2 regions of the Cellulophaga sp. HaHaR_3_176 genome follow, and region 1 is predicted to be linked to the other one. Evidence: riboswitches for the same ligand, from Rfam matches in the RefSeq annotation. Region 1 holds a riboswitch; the other holds the start of a gene.
What was found. A riboswitch is a leader RNA that binds a small molecule or an ion and turns the genes downstream of it on or off. The one in region 1 is predicted to bind thiamine pyrophosphate.

Region 1 (8,010 bases):
TAGCCCCTTTTGCCCCAAAACAAAAAATTGACCCTAAAGATTGGGGCCGAATTATCATCTGTGGCATTATGGGTATGGTTATTAACATGCTCGCTTTTTTTAAAGGTTTGCAGTTATCAACACCTATTAATAGTGCTGTTTTAGTTACTATTACTCCTATTATTGTCGTTTTATTATCTGCTATTTTTATAAAAGAAAAAATTACGGTTCAAAAAGGGTTAGGCATTTTTCTAGGTCTAGTTGGCGCCCTTGCCTTAATACTTTTTGGAGCAGAAATAAGGGCTGATGCACCAAATATTCCATTAGGTAATTTTTTATTTGTTGTAAATGCTACAGTATACGGTACCTATTTAATTTTAGCAAAAAAATTAATTTCTAAATACCATCCTTTTGTTCTTTTAAAATGGCTTTTTACAATAGGGTTAATTGTTAATTTACCAATTACCTTTTCTGAAGTTTCTGAAATTCAATGGACTACCTTACCAGTACACATTTATGGAGCAATCTTATTTGTAGTTTTAGGCACAACTTTTTGCACTTATTTATTCAATGCTTTTGCACTTACACAGTTAAAGGCATCTACTGTTGGTGCATTTGTTTACGTACAACCATTAGTAGGCGTCTGTTTTGCAATACTAACTGGCAAAGACAGTTTAACGCAAATAAAAATCATAGCAATGATTCTTGTTATTTTTGGGGTTTACCTTGCCAGCAAGCCTGTTAAACCAAATCTTTAGGCACTTTCGTAAACTTACGAGTATGTTCTTTAGTTAAAACTTTAAAGTCTTCTGCTTTTTCTATATTATTAAATGCATCTAGAAAAACATCATTAAGTCCCGTTAAGCTTCTGGTTTTTAAATTTACCCATGCTCCCATCATTTCACAATGTGCAAAATTTCTCCCTTTGTGATCGTAAAAATTATGATGAAATTCAAAAAACATACCGTCTTCACTCATCCCTTTCACTTCCATAGAAACTTTAACTGGCTTACCTGGAAAAGCTTCTTTAAAATAATATACATGCTCATAAAAAACGACAGGGCCAATTTCATGCTCTGCCATTGTTTTTTGATTAAAGCCTAGTTCCATTAAAAAAGCCATTCGGGTATGACTCATAAAATTTAAATAAGCAGAATTTGCTAAATGACGATTTGCATCTGTATCACTCCAACGAATCTCAAAATCTTTAAGGTACATAGTATATTTTTTTGTTATGCATGCATAATAATCCCAAAAATAACATAGTTTTGATGAAACTAACAAAAATTAAACATAAAATTTATGCTTAATTTTAATGTCTAAAACCTATTTCCATGAATCAGAAAGCCTCTTTTATAAAAGATTTATCATTACCAATTGTTACGGCCCCAATGTTTTTAATTTCTGGTCCGAATTTGGTAATTGAATGTTGCAAAAACGGAATAGTAGGTACTTTTCCCGCGCTTAACCAACGTACAACTGATGGGTTTGAAGAGTGGTTAATAGAAATTAAAACAGAGCTAAAAAAGTTTGAAGATGAAACAGGTAAAAAAGCAGCTCCTTTTGGTGTTAACCTTATTGTTCATCAAACTAACCCAAGGTTAGAAGCTGATTTAAAAATTTGTATAAAGCACAAAGTTCCTTTAATAATCACTTCTTTAGGTGCCGTACCACAAGTTGTAGATGCGATACATAGTTATGGCGGTCTTGTTTTTCATGATATTATTAAAAAAAGACATGCTGAAAAAGCCTCAGAGGCTGGTGTAGATGGCTTAATACTTGTTGCCGCAGGCGCTGGTGGCCATGCAGGCACTATAAACCCAATGACTTTAGTTTCGGAAATAAAAAAATTCTATCATAAAACTATTTTACTTTCAGGATGTATTAGTACTGGTAGAGATGTTGCTTCTGCATTACAAATGGGAGCTGATATGGCTTACATGGGTACTCGCTTTATAAACACAGAAGAAAGTAGAGCAACTGATGAGTACCGAAAAATGATTATTGAAGCAGGAGCAAGTGATGTTGTTTACACAGCTTCAATATCAGGAGTACACGCCAATTTTTTAGGTGCAAGTTTAAAAGCTGCAGGTATTACCGAAGATGACTTAAAGAAAGATGTGAAAATTGATTTTGGTAAAGAATTAGATACTGAAGCTAAAGCTTGGAAAACAATTTGGTCTGCTGGGCAAGGTGTTGCTTTGATTGACAATACTGTTCCTGTTTCTGAATTAGTTAACACGCTTAAATCTGAATTTAAATCAGCTATCGAAGAACAAATCAAAGTTTTAGAAAACTACCCGAAATAAAAAACAATGCCATTAATACCATCTACTTATGATCCTCCTTTTTATTTTAAGAACGGACATTTATCTACCATATATTCTGGAGTATTAAGAAAAGTAAGCGGTTTATCACAAAAAAGGGAACGTATAATATTGCCAGATAGTGATTTTTTAGATGTAGATTGGAGTTTTTCTAACCAAACATCTAACAAGGTAATTATCTTAATTCATGGTTTAGAAGGTAGCGCACAACGCCCTTATATTACAGGTAGCGCAAAACACGCTAACCTTTCTGGTATAGATGCTTGCGCAATAAATTTACGCAGTTGCAGCGGTACTCCTAATGCATTATTTAGATCGTATCACTCTGGCGCAACAGAAGATTTAGAGTCTGTTATAAATCATATACTAAGTAAAAATAAATACGCTCAAATTTTCATAAAAGGTTTTAGTCTAGGCGGTAACCTAGTGCTTAAATATTTAGGTGAAAAAAGAAAACTACCTCCTGAATTAAAAGGAGCTGTAGCAGTCTCGGTCCCATGTGATTTACATAGTTCGTTAAAAGAGTTGCTGAAGCCTAAAAATGCGCTTTACGCAATTAGGTTTAAAAAACATCTAATAGAAAAATTACGAGCTAAGCAACAGCTTTTCCCTGATAAAATTTCAGATAAAGAAATTTTAAGCATTAAAACTTTAAAAGATTTTGATGATGTATATACAAGTAAAGCACACGGTTTTATTGATGCCATTGATTATTACACAAAATCTAGTTGCCTATCTTTTTTACCAAATATAAAAGTGCCAACTTTAATTATCAATAGCAAAAACGATTCTTTTTTAGGGCCAGAGTGTTATCCTAAAAAAGAAGCTCAAGAAAATGAAAATTTACATTTAGAAATTCCTAATTACGGTGGTCATGTTGGCTTTTTCGGAGTAAAAAACACAACTTATACTGAAAAAAGATCTATTGATTTTATAAAAGAATTTTTGTAAATAACTTATCTTAGTGTTTTAATAAATTAACTCAATAATGAAAAAAATACTTAGCATTTTAGCAATTGGCGTTCTATTAACTAGTTGTGGTGAAAAAAAAGAAGAAAAAAAAGGTGGTTTTGACATGCAACGTACCAAAACTGAAGATAAAGCTACTAGTGCTTCAAAAGGTGTTCCTGTTGACATGGATAATGAAGGTATTGGCCCTTTTAAGGATATCGAATTTTCTGATATAGATACTGATTTAGCAGCCGCTGGTGAAGCTAAATATAGTACGGTTTGTACTGCTTGTCATATGGCTGAGGAAAGAATGATAGGCCCTGCTTTGGCTGGTGTTTACGATAGAAGAAATCCGGCTTGGGTTATGAATATGATTAAAAACCCAACTGAAATGCTTAAAAAAGATCCAATAGCTAAAGCATTGTTAGAAGAGTATAATAATGCAATTATGTTAGATAGTGGTTTATCTGAAGACGACACTAGAGCTATTGCCGAGTATTTAAGAACTTTATAATGTTATCCTCTACGGCTACAAAATTGTAGCCGTAGTTATTTTAATCGTTAGGGGTGCTCTTTTGGGGGCTGAGAAATTACCCTTTGAACCTGATTTGTTTAATAGCAACGAAGGGAAACGCATTTTGCATCTTCATAGAAAACTATCATTTGTTACCTGTGTGCAATCGTTTTACCTACTTGTTAAAACTATTTGCAACTATGAATTTTACAATTGATAAAAATTACTTTTTATTTTTATTCAAAACCACTTCAAAACAGACACTATGATGAAGTGGAGTGAACATACTTGGGAGAAAATGAGCCCTACTTTCAAAAAAATCACTAATCATGCTTTTATAAACGAATTAGCTGACGGCACTCTTCCTTTAAAAAAATTTGAATTTTACATACAACAAGATGCATTTTACTTAGCAGATTTTGGTAAAATCTTAGCAGGCATTGGTACTAAATTAGAAGATCCAAAACATGTTGAACATTTTTTAAGTTTTGCAAATGACACTATAAAAGTGGAGCAAATTTTGCACGCTACATATCTTAAAAATATAGATGACACTACAAACGCTAAGCTATCACCTTCTTGCCTTTTATATGTTGGTTTTTTAAATAAAACATTTAACTTAAACTCAATTGAAGAGGCACTTGCCGCAGTGTTACCTTGTTTTTGGATATATAAAAAAGTTGGTGATTTTATTTTAGAACATCAAACTAAGGAGAACAACCCTTATCAAGATTGGATTAATACTTATGCTGGTGAAGATTTTGGAATTGCTGTGCAGAAAGCTATTCAAATTTGCGATTTATATGCTGAAAAAACAACAGAAGAAACTCGTATAAAAATGACTAATTCATTTTTATTGGCATCAAAAATGGAATGGCTATTTTGGGAAAGTGCCTATACTTTAGAAAAATGGAAAATATGACACAAAACTACGCTAGAGTTTTAACTATTGCAGGCAGTGATTCTGGCGGTGGAGCAGGAATTCAAGCAGATTTAAAAACGTTTAGTGCCTGTGGTTGCTATGGCACCTCTGCAATAACAGCCTTAACTGCTCAAAATACAATTGGTGTTACTGATATACACCCAGTTCCAGTGCTACACTTACAAAAGCAAATACAAGCCGTTTTAGATGATATCGGTACCGATGCCATAAAAATTGGAATGCTCCATTCTACAGAAATTATTAACATGGTTGTAAAAACGCTTGAAAAATACAAAGCCACACCAATTGTAATAGATCCTGTTATGGTAGCTACATCTGGCGACAAGCTAGTATTAGACAATGCTATTAAAGCCATTAAGAGTAAGCTAATGTCCATTGCGACAATTATTACCCCGAATATACCTGAATGTGAAATACTATTAAACAAAAAAATTGAAGGCACTAATCTAAAGTTTTATGCAAAAGAATTAGCAGATGCCTATAGCGTCTCTGTTTTATTAAAGGCTGGCCATTTAAACAATGACACTCTTACTGATATTTTTTACAATTTTGATTCGAAAGAATATTTCGAACTTACTTCAAAAAAAGTACAGACCCAAAATACACATGGTACAGGCTGCACCCTATCATCGGCTATAGCTGCTTTTTTAGCAAAAGAGTTCACCTTAAATGAATCTGTTTTGAAAGGAAAAGAATACTTGGAAGGTGCTATTAAAAAAAGTGCGGACCATACACTAGGAAAAGGGCATGGTCCGCTACATCATTTTTATAAATTTTGGTAGTTATTGGTCGTCGTAATTAAATCCGTCGGCAACAACTTTATATTTTGGATCTTCTAAAACATTAACATCTACAATATCATCGGCAGTTGCTAAAAGTTTTATACAATCTTTACTTAAATGCTTTAAATGTAATTTTTTACCTGCAATTTTATAACGTTCAGAAAGCTTATTAATAGCTTCAATACCTGACATATCTGCAATACGGCTATCTTTAAAATCAATAACAACCTCTTCCGGATCATTAGCTACATCAAATTTTTCAGTAAAACCAGTTGTTGATCCAAAAAATAAAGGGCCAAAAATTTCGTATGTTTTCACTCCGTTTTCATCTACATTTTTACGAGCACGAATACGTTTTGCATTTTCCCAAGAGAAAGCAAGAGCTGAAATAATTACACCAATAAATACTGCTATAGCTAAATCGAAAAACACGGTTATAGCAGATACTGCAATTAAAACAAATGCATCTGACATAGGAATCTTTTTTAAGATTCTAAAACTTGACCAAGCAAAAGTTTCTATAACCATCATAAACATTACTCCTATTAATGCTGCAATAGGTACTTGTTCAATATATGTATCAGCAAATAAAATAAAAGAAAGTAATGTTACCGCCATTACAATACCAGATAATCTTCCTCTACCTTTTGCATTTATATTAATTACTGTTTGGCCAATCATACCACAACCACCTGTACCGCCTAACAAACCACTCGCAATGTTACCAAAACCTTGAGCAACACATTCTCTATTACCTCTACCACGAGTATCTGTTAGCTCGTCTACTAAATTCATAGTCATCAAACTTTCTATTAAACCTACACTTGCAGCTAAGAAAGCATACGGAAGAATAAACGTAAACGTGTCTAAATTAAAAGGTAAAAATTGCCAAAACTCTTTATTAGGTGTTGGAAATTCACCACTTAAGCCATCTCCTCCACCTTCTCTAATATATGAACCTACAGTTGTTACATCTAAATCTAACAATATAACACCGAAAGTAGTAATCAATATTGCTGTTAATGCTGCTGGTATTTTAGTAGTTAACTTAGGTAAAAAATGAATTATTGCCATTGTAAACAATACTAAACCAATCATCATATACAACTCAGCTCCTTGCATATAAATACTTAAATACCTTTCAACAGCACTCGGGTCTGGGTTCGGTATTTTATGGCTAAACATTTTTACTTGCGCCATGAAGATGACAATAGCTAAACCATTTACAAACCCCATCATTACTGAATGCGGAATTAAACGTACAAAGCGACCTAATTTTAAAACACCTGCAAAAATTTGAATAAGCCCCATTAAAATAACAGCCCCAAGCAAGTAATAATACCCCATATTCTCTACAGGAATATCAAACTCCAAACCTCTAACATGACCTTCTTTTATTAAGTCTACAAAAATAACTGCCACAGCACCAGCTGCACCTGAAATCAAGCCTGGTCTACCTCCAAAAATTGCTGTAATTAACCCAACAATAAATGCCCCTGATAACGCCACTAAAGGATCGATGTTTGCCACAAAAGCAAAAGCCACCACTTCTGGAATCATCGCTAGAGACACGGTTACCCCTGCGAAAAAATCGTTTTTAGGATTGGAAGTAAGTTTTTTGATAAAATTCATTATTTGTACTAATTTTTTTGAAGTGGCAAAAGTACTACTTTTCAACTGCACGACACTATGCAGCCTTAATTATAACATAATTAGCAGATTACATCTTTCCTTTTTGTTGATTCTTAAAATAATTTAAAAAATAAGTATTAAAAAACCGCTTTAAGATATTAATCTTAAAGCGGTTACAAAACTTACCAACCTAAAAAACTATTTTAATTATTTTTTCTTTCTAGTAACATTCATTATTGGATTATCAACTTTTATTCTTTTTCTTGTTGTCGCATTTTCATCGGTTTTTAAGTATTGTATATACCCCCTACCTTTAAATTCATACGTTGTTCCACTATTTGGGTGGTATAATTCAATCGTTTTATCATTTATTACATATAACTCAAAATAATCATCTCCAATAAAATCGTAACTCAAGGTTAAAACTTTCAACGAGTTATCATTAGCAACATCATATACTTGGTAATCCCCTTCAAAATCCCATTGCAAGGTATTTATTCCTGTTCCCCTATTATCTATTGAAGATCTAAAAAAATCTGACTGATTACCCGTTAAGAATTGAAGAAAGTTTTCGTTATCAAAATCATTTAAAGCTCCTTCGTTACTAGTATATACTTTTTCCCAAGCATCATATTCTTGCAAGAAATACTGAATATTATCATAAAAAACCATATCGTAATCAAAATTACTTCTTTGATATCCTTTTAAAAAATAAGATGTATCAGATCTACTATCATACAATTCAATCGTTTTACTATTCACTACAAAAACACCAAGAACCCAGCTTCCATCAATATCATGATTAATTTCTACTATTCCATCAAAACCATTATATGTACCTACATCTATTCCAAAACCATTTCCTGTTTTTCCAATACCTGA
Region 2 (8,010 bases), 1.4 Mb from region 1:
CGTCTCTTGATACACCAAAACAGCATATAAGCCTGCGGCAACTAAGGTTTCGTATTCCTCTTGGTCTAGTGGTTGTACCTCCATGCTTATATTGGAGAAATTGTTTTTTATTAGTTCGATAGCATGCTTTATATACGACACTCCTACCGTTTTATTAGCCTCACCAGTAACTAATAAAATATGATCGTACCCTAAACTTTTTATCTTAGTTACTTCTTTTAAAATCTCAGCATCGGTTAAGGTTTTCCTAGGAATTTTGTTAGTCATACTAAAGCCACAATAGGTGCAAATATTCTGACATTCATTAGACAGGTACATGGGAATATACATTTGCATAGTATTCCCAAATCTTTTTTTAGTAAGCTGATTGCTGCGCTGTGCCATTTGCTCCAAAAAAGGTTTTGCGGCTGGAGAAATTAAGGCTTTAAAATCTTCTAATTCTATTTTTTCTTTTTGAAGTATTTGAGCAACCTCAGCAGTGGTTACGGCATAGATTTCTTTTTCTAAGGTATTCCAATCATACTGCTCAAATGTGGTTTTAAATGACATAGTGTACTTTTAAATTTCGTTTAAAAAAGAAGTTAAAGGGCTACTGGCTTCCGCTTGTTCTTTAACAGGTGCTAGTTTAGCCAGATAAGCCATTCTCCCTGCTTCTACGGCCATTTTAAAGGCTTGCCCCATGGCTATTGGGTTCTGAGAAACGGCTATTGCTGTATTTACCAAAACAGCATCTGCCCCGAGCTCCATAGCATAAGCGGCATGAGATGGGGCACCAATACCTGCATCTACAATTACAGGCACATTACTTTGTTCTATAATGATTTTTAAAAAATCTTCTGTTTTTATGCCTTTATTACTACCAATAGGAGCGCCTAATGGCATCACACATTGCACTCCTACATCTTCTAAACGCTTGCATAAAACGGGGTCTGCATGTATATATGGCATAACTACAAATCCTAGTTTCACTAATTCTTCAGCTGCTTTTAAGGTTTCTATTGGGTCTGGTAATAAATACCGAGGGTCTGGATGAATTTCTAATTTTATCCAATTGGTATCAAGAGCCTCTCTTGATAATTGTGCTGCAAAAACAGCCTCTTTTGCAGTACGAACCCCTGAAGTATTAGGTAATAAATCAATCCTACTACTCTTTAAATGGCTTAAGATATCGTCTGCTTCATCTTCTAAATCTACCCGTTTCAAAGCTACGGTAACCAACTCGCTCTCTGAAGCAAGAATGGCCTCTTCCATTACTTGAGCACTAGAAAACTTACCCGTCCCCGTAAATAAACGTGATTTAAATGTTTTATCTGCTATGTTCAATATATCTACCATATTTATTGATTTAGGTTGGGTCTCCACACCTGTTCTTCAATGCTTGTTTTTTCTAACGCTTTCTTAAAAAGATTAATGCTATTAAAATTTTTAGTAATTTCTGAGGCTACTGCTACCCCGTAAATTCCTGTTTCTAGAATTTCAGAAACATCATTTATTACAATACCACCTACTGCAATAACAGGAATATCTGTTTGTATATACTTCATTATATCCGCATAACCATCAATACCCAAAATAGGACTTAAACTCTCTTTCGTTTTCGTAAAATGATAAGGCCCTAAACCTATATAATCTACTTTTTTAGTAATAAGTATATTACAATCACTGACTGTATTTGCGGTACCGCCAATAATTTGCCAGCTTTCTAAATACTTTTTAGCAATAGTCGGGCAAGTATCTGTTCTTCCTAAATGAACACCATCTGCTTTTACCTCCTTGGCTATTCTATAGTGATCATTTATTATCAATCTAGTTTGATAATGATCTGTAATTTCTCGGGCTTCTGTAGCAAATTTCAAAACCTTTTTAGGACTCAAATTTTTTAATCGTAGCTGCACCAATGCTGCACCTGCCGTACAGGCACTTTTGATATTATTTAAATGCTCTTGAGGTGTTTCTCCTTGTGATATGTAGTGTAAATTTGGTAATTGCATTGATATTCTATTTAAAATATATTAGTCTGTAGTTTTGTTATTTGTTGTAATAGTTTTGCATGGCTTTAAACGCTGTTACAGGAGCACTATTATTCCAGACTCCGCCTAAAACTCCTATACCTTGATACCCTAATTGATGAATTTCTTCAATATTGTTCTCTGTAACTCCGCCCATACCAATAATCCGTTTTTGAATATGGGTTACCTTAAAACCTTTACCTTCATATCCTTTTTTAGAAATTGAAGAAAAAACGGGACTTAATAAATGATAATCAAATTCAAACCCACAAGCCTTTAAAACGTCTGGATCATGAAATGAAGAACTGATGGTTTTACCATACATATTGAGCGGTTTAAAATATTGCCCTGGATTATCTATATGATCTATTCTTTTTTGCTCCTGAAAATGAATACCTTTTAAATTATATACATTCACTAATTCATGAAAATAATGCACAACGATACGGTTATGATACTTCTCATCTATCAAATCTAAATAATCACAATGCTCTTGATAATTTTTAGAAGGCTTTCTTAAATGAAAATAGACTAAACCGGCTTCAAAAAGTTGGTGTAAAATTTCAATTTCATTGGCAATATCTTCCTCTGGCGCTATAAGAACTATCATACTTTTTTTTGGGTTAGGGATTGCAGTGGCATCCTTTTGCTGTTGGTGTAAATTTATGGCGTAAAACGACATAAACTTATACGAATAGGCAAAAGATATAACGGAAAGCCCGACTACGCCTTTTTCCAAGGCGTAGGAACCTCCTGTGTATACTACAAATATACTTCTGACCCTTTATCTTTAAATTCTTTAGACTTCTCCTCCATTCCTTTTTGAATGACTTCATTATCAACAATATCATGCTCCGCGGCAAAATCTCTTACTTCTTGTGATATTTTCATAGAACAAAATTTAGGTCCGCACATAGAACAAAAATGTGCCACTTTTGCCCCATCGGCAGGCAAGGTTTCATCATGATACTCTCGAGCTAATTCCGGATCTAGTCCTAGATTAAACTGATCTTCCCATCTAAATTCAAATCGCGCTTTTGAGAGTGCATTATCTCTATGTTGCGCCCCTGGGTGCCCCTTTGCTAAATCGGCCGCATGGGCTGCAAGCTTGTACGTAATTACTCCTGTTCTCACATCTTGTTTATTAGGCAATCCTAAGTGTTCTTTTGGTGTTACATAACATAGCATAGCACAACCAAACCAACCAATCATAGCGGCTCCAATACCGGAGGTAATATGGTCATAACCTGGCGCAATATCTGTAGTTAAAGGTCCTAACGTATAAAAAGGAGCTTCATCACAAAGTTCTATTTGCTTCTCCATATTTTCTTTGATCATATGCATTGGTACGTGACCAGGGCCCTCTATAAAACATTGCACTTCATGCTTACGGGCTATTTTTGTTAGTTCCCCCAATGTTTCTAACTCTGCAAATTGTGCCTCATCATTAGCATCTGCAACAGATCCAGGACGTAAACCATCTCCTAAAGAAAACGCTACGTCGTATTGTTTTAAAATCTCACAAATATCTTCGAAATGTGTGTACAAGAAACTCTCTTTATGATGTGCTAAACACCATTTGGCCATAATAGAACCTCCACGAGAAACAATACCTGTAACTCGTTTAGCGGTCATAGGTACATAACGCAATAAAACACCTGCATGAATTGTAAAGTAATCTACTCCCTGTTCTGCTTGCTCAATAAGTGTATCTCTAAAAATTTCCCAAGTAAGGTCTTCTGCGACGCCATTCACTTTTTCTAAAGCTTGGTAAATAGGCACAGTCCCTACAGGTACTGGAGAGTTTCGAATAATCCACTCTCTAGTTTCATGGATGTTTTGCCCTGTAGACAAATCCATAATATTATCTGCCCCCCAACGGCATGCCCAAACCGCTTTTTCTACTTCTTCTTCTATGGAAGAGGTTACGGCAGAGTTTCCAATATTGGCATTTATCTTCACCAAAAAGTTACGACCCAAAATCATGGGTTCTGCTTCTGGGTGATTTATATTACTAGGAATTACAGCTCTACCTCTAGCCACTTCTTCTCGTACAAATTCTGCCGTAATTTTATCGGGGATTGCCGCGCCAAAATGTTCTCCTTTGTGCTGTTTGGCAATTTCGGTCATTTCCTCCATACGCTGATTCTCACGAATGGCAATGTATTCCATTTCTGGAGTGATTATTCCCTTTTTAGCATAATGCAGCTGCGTTACATTTTTGCCCTCTTTAGCACGCATTGGCTTTTTTAGAAGTGAAAAACGCATATGATCTAAATTCTTATTGTTTAGACGTTCATTACAATATTCTGAGCTAAACTCTTCTAATTGTTCTACATCTCCACGATCTAAAACCCACTGCTCACGGATTCTATCTATTCCTTTGTGAACATTTATTTCTTTTGTAGGGTCTGTATAAGGTCCTGAAGTGTCATAGACCGTAACTGGCTCGTTTGGCGTAAGTTTGCCAGTCAAGGAATCTTTAGTATCACTCAACGCAATTTCTCGCATGGCCACTTTTAATTGTGGATGTAGTTTTCCTGCTACATAAATTTTTTTAGAATTAGGAAAAGGTTGCGTGCTAAGCTTTTCGTTTTTTGGTGCGGTGTCTTTGCTTTTCATATATTGTGAGATTTGATCTTTAAGAAATAAATACTGTGCTTGGAGTTTCTAAAGTGCAATTAACCGCCTTGAGTGGCTTGAATAATCAGAAGTGAATCATTATCATCCAAGATTTCATATTTCCAGAAATCTTTGGTGATAATAGTATTGTTTAAAGCGACTGCAATTCCGTTTTGAGGAGTTCGCAATTTTTCGAGAAGTTGCAATACGTTTGTATTTTTTTGAATACGTATTGGTTTTTCGTTAACTAAAATAGAAATCATGTACAGTATATTTTAAATATGCTGTAAATTTTAAAAGCAGAGAATATTCTTTGAAAAATGAGGTGCTTTAAGAACAAAGCACACACATATGAAAAGGTTGCAAATACCCATTTCAAGGTATTTTTCAACTTTTCCCTTCGGCGGTACTAACCGCATCAGGTTCAAAGGGTATTTCTCAGTTCCGTAAAAGGAACACCCCTAAAGTTTACTCTGTAAAACTATAAAAAAACTATGATACTAAAACCGGAATGAGGATATTTAAATGATAATTTCTAAGAATTAACAATTTAGTAACATGCCTATAAAAAAATAACACCCCTAAAATTTAGGAGTGTTATAGTCTATTTTTTTACTAAAAGAAGTTTTTAATTGGCAACTTCACTAATAAATTTAATTCTAAAAAGGCGTAATTCTTCATCTTCATAATCACCATCAAACTCTGTAATAGCATCTTCTATTCCATCTGAATCTGCTTCTAAAAAGTAATCATGCAATTCTTCTTGCTGATCTTCGTCTAAAATTTCATCGATCCAATAGCTTATATTTAATTTCGTTCCGCTATACACAATCTGTTCCATTTCCTTTATTAAATCAGGAATGGCTAACCCTTTTGCTGAAGCAATATCATCTAATGGAAGCTTACGATCTACATTTTGAATCACATATAACTTTAAAGCTGAATTTGCACCAGTACTTTTAACAACTAGATCATCTGGTCTGATAATATCATTATCTTCAACATATTGTTTGATAAAACTAATAAATGGTTTTCCATATTTTTTAGCTTTCCCCTCTCCTACACCATGAATATTTACTAACTCTTCAATGCTAATCGGGTATTTAAGAGCCATATCTTGTAAAGATGGATCTTGAAAAATAACAAATGGTGGTACTCCCAGTTTTTGACCTTCTTTTTTCCTTAAATCCTTTAAGATTTTCAGCAATTTTTCATCTGCTACTCCTCCACTAGTTTTAGCTGCGCTTACAATAGCATCGTCAGTAGCTTGATTGTATACGTGATCTTTAGTCATCATAAAAGAAACAGGATTCTCTAAATAAGCTGCTCCTTTTTCTGTTACATGAAGAATGCCGTATTGTTCTATTTCTTTTTTCATGTAACCAGCTACTAAGCCTTGGCGCACTAAAGCCATCCAATGTTCAACACCTTTATCTTTACCTATACCAAAAAAAGGTTTTTCGTCTGTTTTATGTGATGCTATAATTGCATTCGTTTTTCCGGTAAGTACTTTGACTATTTCTTTGGATTTAAACTTCTCCATAGTGCCTTTCACCACCTTAATAACTTTTACCAAATCATCTTTTGCTTCTTCTTTGTCTTTTGGATTTTTTGTATTATCATCCATAAGGGCTCCATCTCCATTCACCTCATCAAAATACTCTCCAAAATAATGAAGGATAAATTTTCTACGAGACATCGAAGTTTCTGCATAGGCTACCATTTCTTGTAACAATGCATTACCAATTTCTTGCTCAGCAACAGGTTTACCAGACATAAACTTTTCTAACTTCTCTATGTCTTTATAAGAATAAAATGCTAAACAATGTCCTTCTCCACCATCTCTACCTGCCCTACCAGTTTCTTGATAATAACTTTCAATACTTTTAGGAATATCATGATGAATAACAAAGCGAACATCAGGTTTGTCAATACCCATACCAAATGCAATTGTTGCTACTACAACATCAACCTCTTCCATCAAAAACATATCTTGATATTTAGATCGTGTTTTAGTATCAAAACCTGCATGATACGGTACAGCACTAACTCCGTTTACTTGTAATATTTGAGCAAATTCTTCTACTTTTTTTCTACTCAAACAATATATAATACCTGACTTACCTGAGTTTTGTTTTACAAAACGAATAATATCAGCTTCAATATTCTGGGTTTTAGGGCGTATTTCATAAAATAAATTAGGTCTATTAAATGATGCCTTAAAAAGATCTGCATCAGTAATACCTAAATTTTTAATAATATCTTCCTGTACTTTTGGAGTTGCTGTTGCTGTTAAACCTATTATTGGAATATTATCATCTAATCGACTAATAATATTTTTTAAATTTCGGTACTCTGGTCTAAAATCGTGTCCCCATTCTGATATACAATGCGCCTCATCAACAGCAACAAATGATATTTTTACAGATTGTAAAAATTCAACATACTCATCTTTTGTTAACGATTCAGGAGCTACATATAACAGTTTCGTTATTCCATTTGTAATATCGCTTTTCACTTGCTTTATCTCCGTCTTAGTTAAAGACGAATTTAAAACATGAGCAATACCATTTTCTGAAGATACACCTCTAATAGCATCTACTTGATTTTTCATTAATGCTATTAATGGCGAAACTACTATAGCTGTACCTTCTTGCATTAAAGCAGGAAGTTGATAGCATAGCGACTTACCACCACCAGTGGGCATAATTACAAAACAATTTTTTCCTTTAAGAATACTTGTTATTACCTTCTCTTGAAGACCTTTGAACTTAGAAAATCCAAAATATTTTTTTAGTGAGGAATGCAAATCAATATCACTCAAACTCATAATTTAGTTTACTATTAGTTTTCTACATTTTTAGTATTGACAATATTAAAGCACAATACTATTTAGAACCTATAATTTTCGAACAAAAACAAAATTCCACTTTAAAGTGTTTAAAATATACTATAACATATAGATTATGTAATTTTGTATTTAAATATAAGACATTCTTTTAGGAATACAACCAGATAATTGAATTATTTAAATTGAAAGAAAACACAGCAATACTCGATATAGCAAGAAGAACCATTGAGAATGAAGCTAATGCTATTCAAAACTTATCTACTTTACTAGATTATAAGTTTTCTGATACTGTGAATCACATCCTTAATTCTAAAGGCAGAGTAGTTATTACGGGTATTGGTAAAAGTGCTCTAATAGCTTCTAAAATTGTAGCTACTTTAAATTCTACAGGTACTCCTTCTATATTTATGCATGCTGCAGATGCTATACACGGCGATCTGGGAACAATTCAAGAAAACGATACTGTAATTTGTATTTCAAGAAGTGGTAATACTCCAGAAATTAAAATGTTAGTTCCTTTAATCAAAA

Region 2: it holds a riboswitch for thiamine pyrophosphate, as region 1 does, so the genes downstream of both, thiS (sulfur carrier protein ThiS) here and tenA (thiaminase II) in region 1, are expected to answer to the same signal.

Annotation. Positions count from the first base shown of each region.
Region 1 is NZ_CP058990.1:3,004,517-3,012,526, forward strand. Features, by position in the region: gene H0I23_RS13195 (DMT family transporter) at 1-737, shown strand, start outside; gene H0I23_RS13200 (thioesterase family protein) at 721-1,197, opposite strand; gene H0I23_RS13205 (nitronate monooxygenase family protein) at 1,314-2,288, shown strand; gene H0I23_RS13210 (YheT family hydrolase) at 2,295-3,257, shown strand; gene H0I23_RS13215 (cytochrome c) at 3,295-3,771, shown strand; TPP riboswitch at 3,811-3,904, shown strand; gene tenA (thiaminase II) at 4,037-4,693, shown strand; gene thiD (bifunctional hydroxymethylpyrimidine kinase/phosphomethylpyrimidine kinase) at 4,681-5,496, shown strand; gene H0I23_RS13230 (SulP family inorganic anion transporter) at 5,497-7,131, opposite strand; gene H0I23_RS13235 (nicotinic acid mononucleotide adenyltransferase) at 7,336-8,010, opposite strand, start outside.
Region 2 is NZ_CP058990.1:619,365-627,374, reverse strand. Features, by position in the region: gene thiH (2-iminoacetate synthase ThiH) at 1-549, opposite strand, end outside; gene H0I23_RS02785 (thiazole synthase) at 559-1,335, opposite strand; gene thiE (thiamine phosphate synthase) at 1,338-1,991, opposite strand; gene H0I23_RS02775 (thiamine phosphate synthase) at 2,029-2,619, opposite strand; gene thiC (phosphomethylpyrimidine synthase ThiC) at 2,772-4,631, opposite strand; gene thiS (sulfur carrier protein ThiS) at 4,691-4,894, opposite strand; TPP riboswitch at 5,010-5,104, opposite strand; gene recQ (DNA helicase RecQ) at 5,260-7,461, opposite strand; gene H0I23_RS02755 (SIS domain-containing protein) at 7,665-8,010, shown strand, end outside.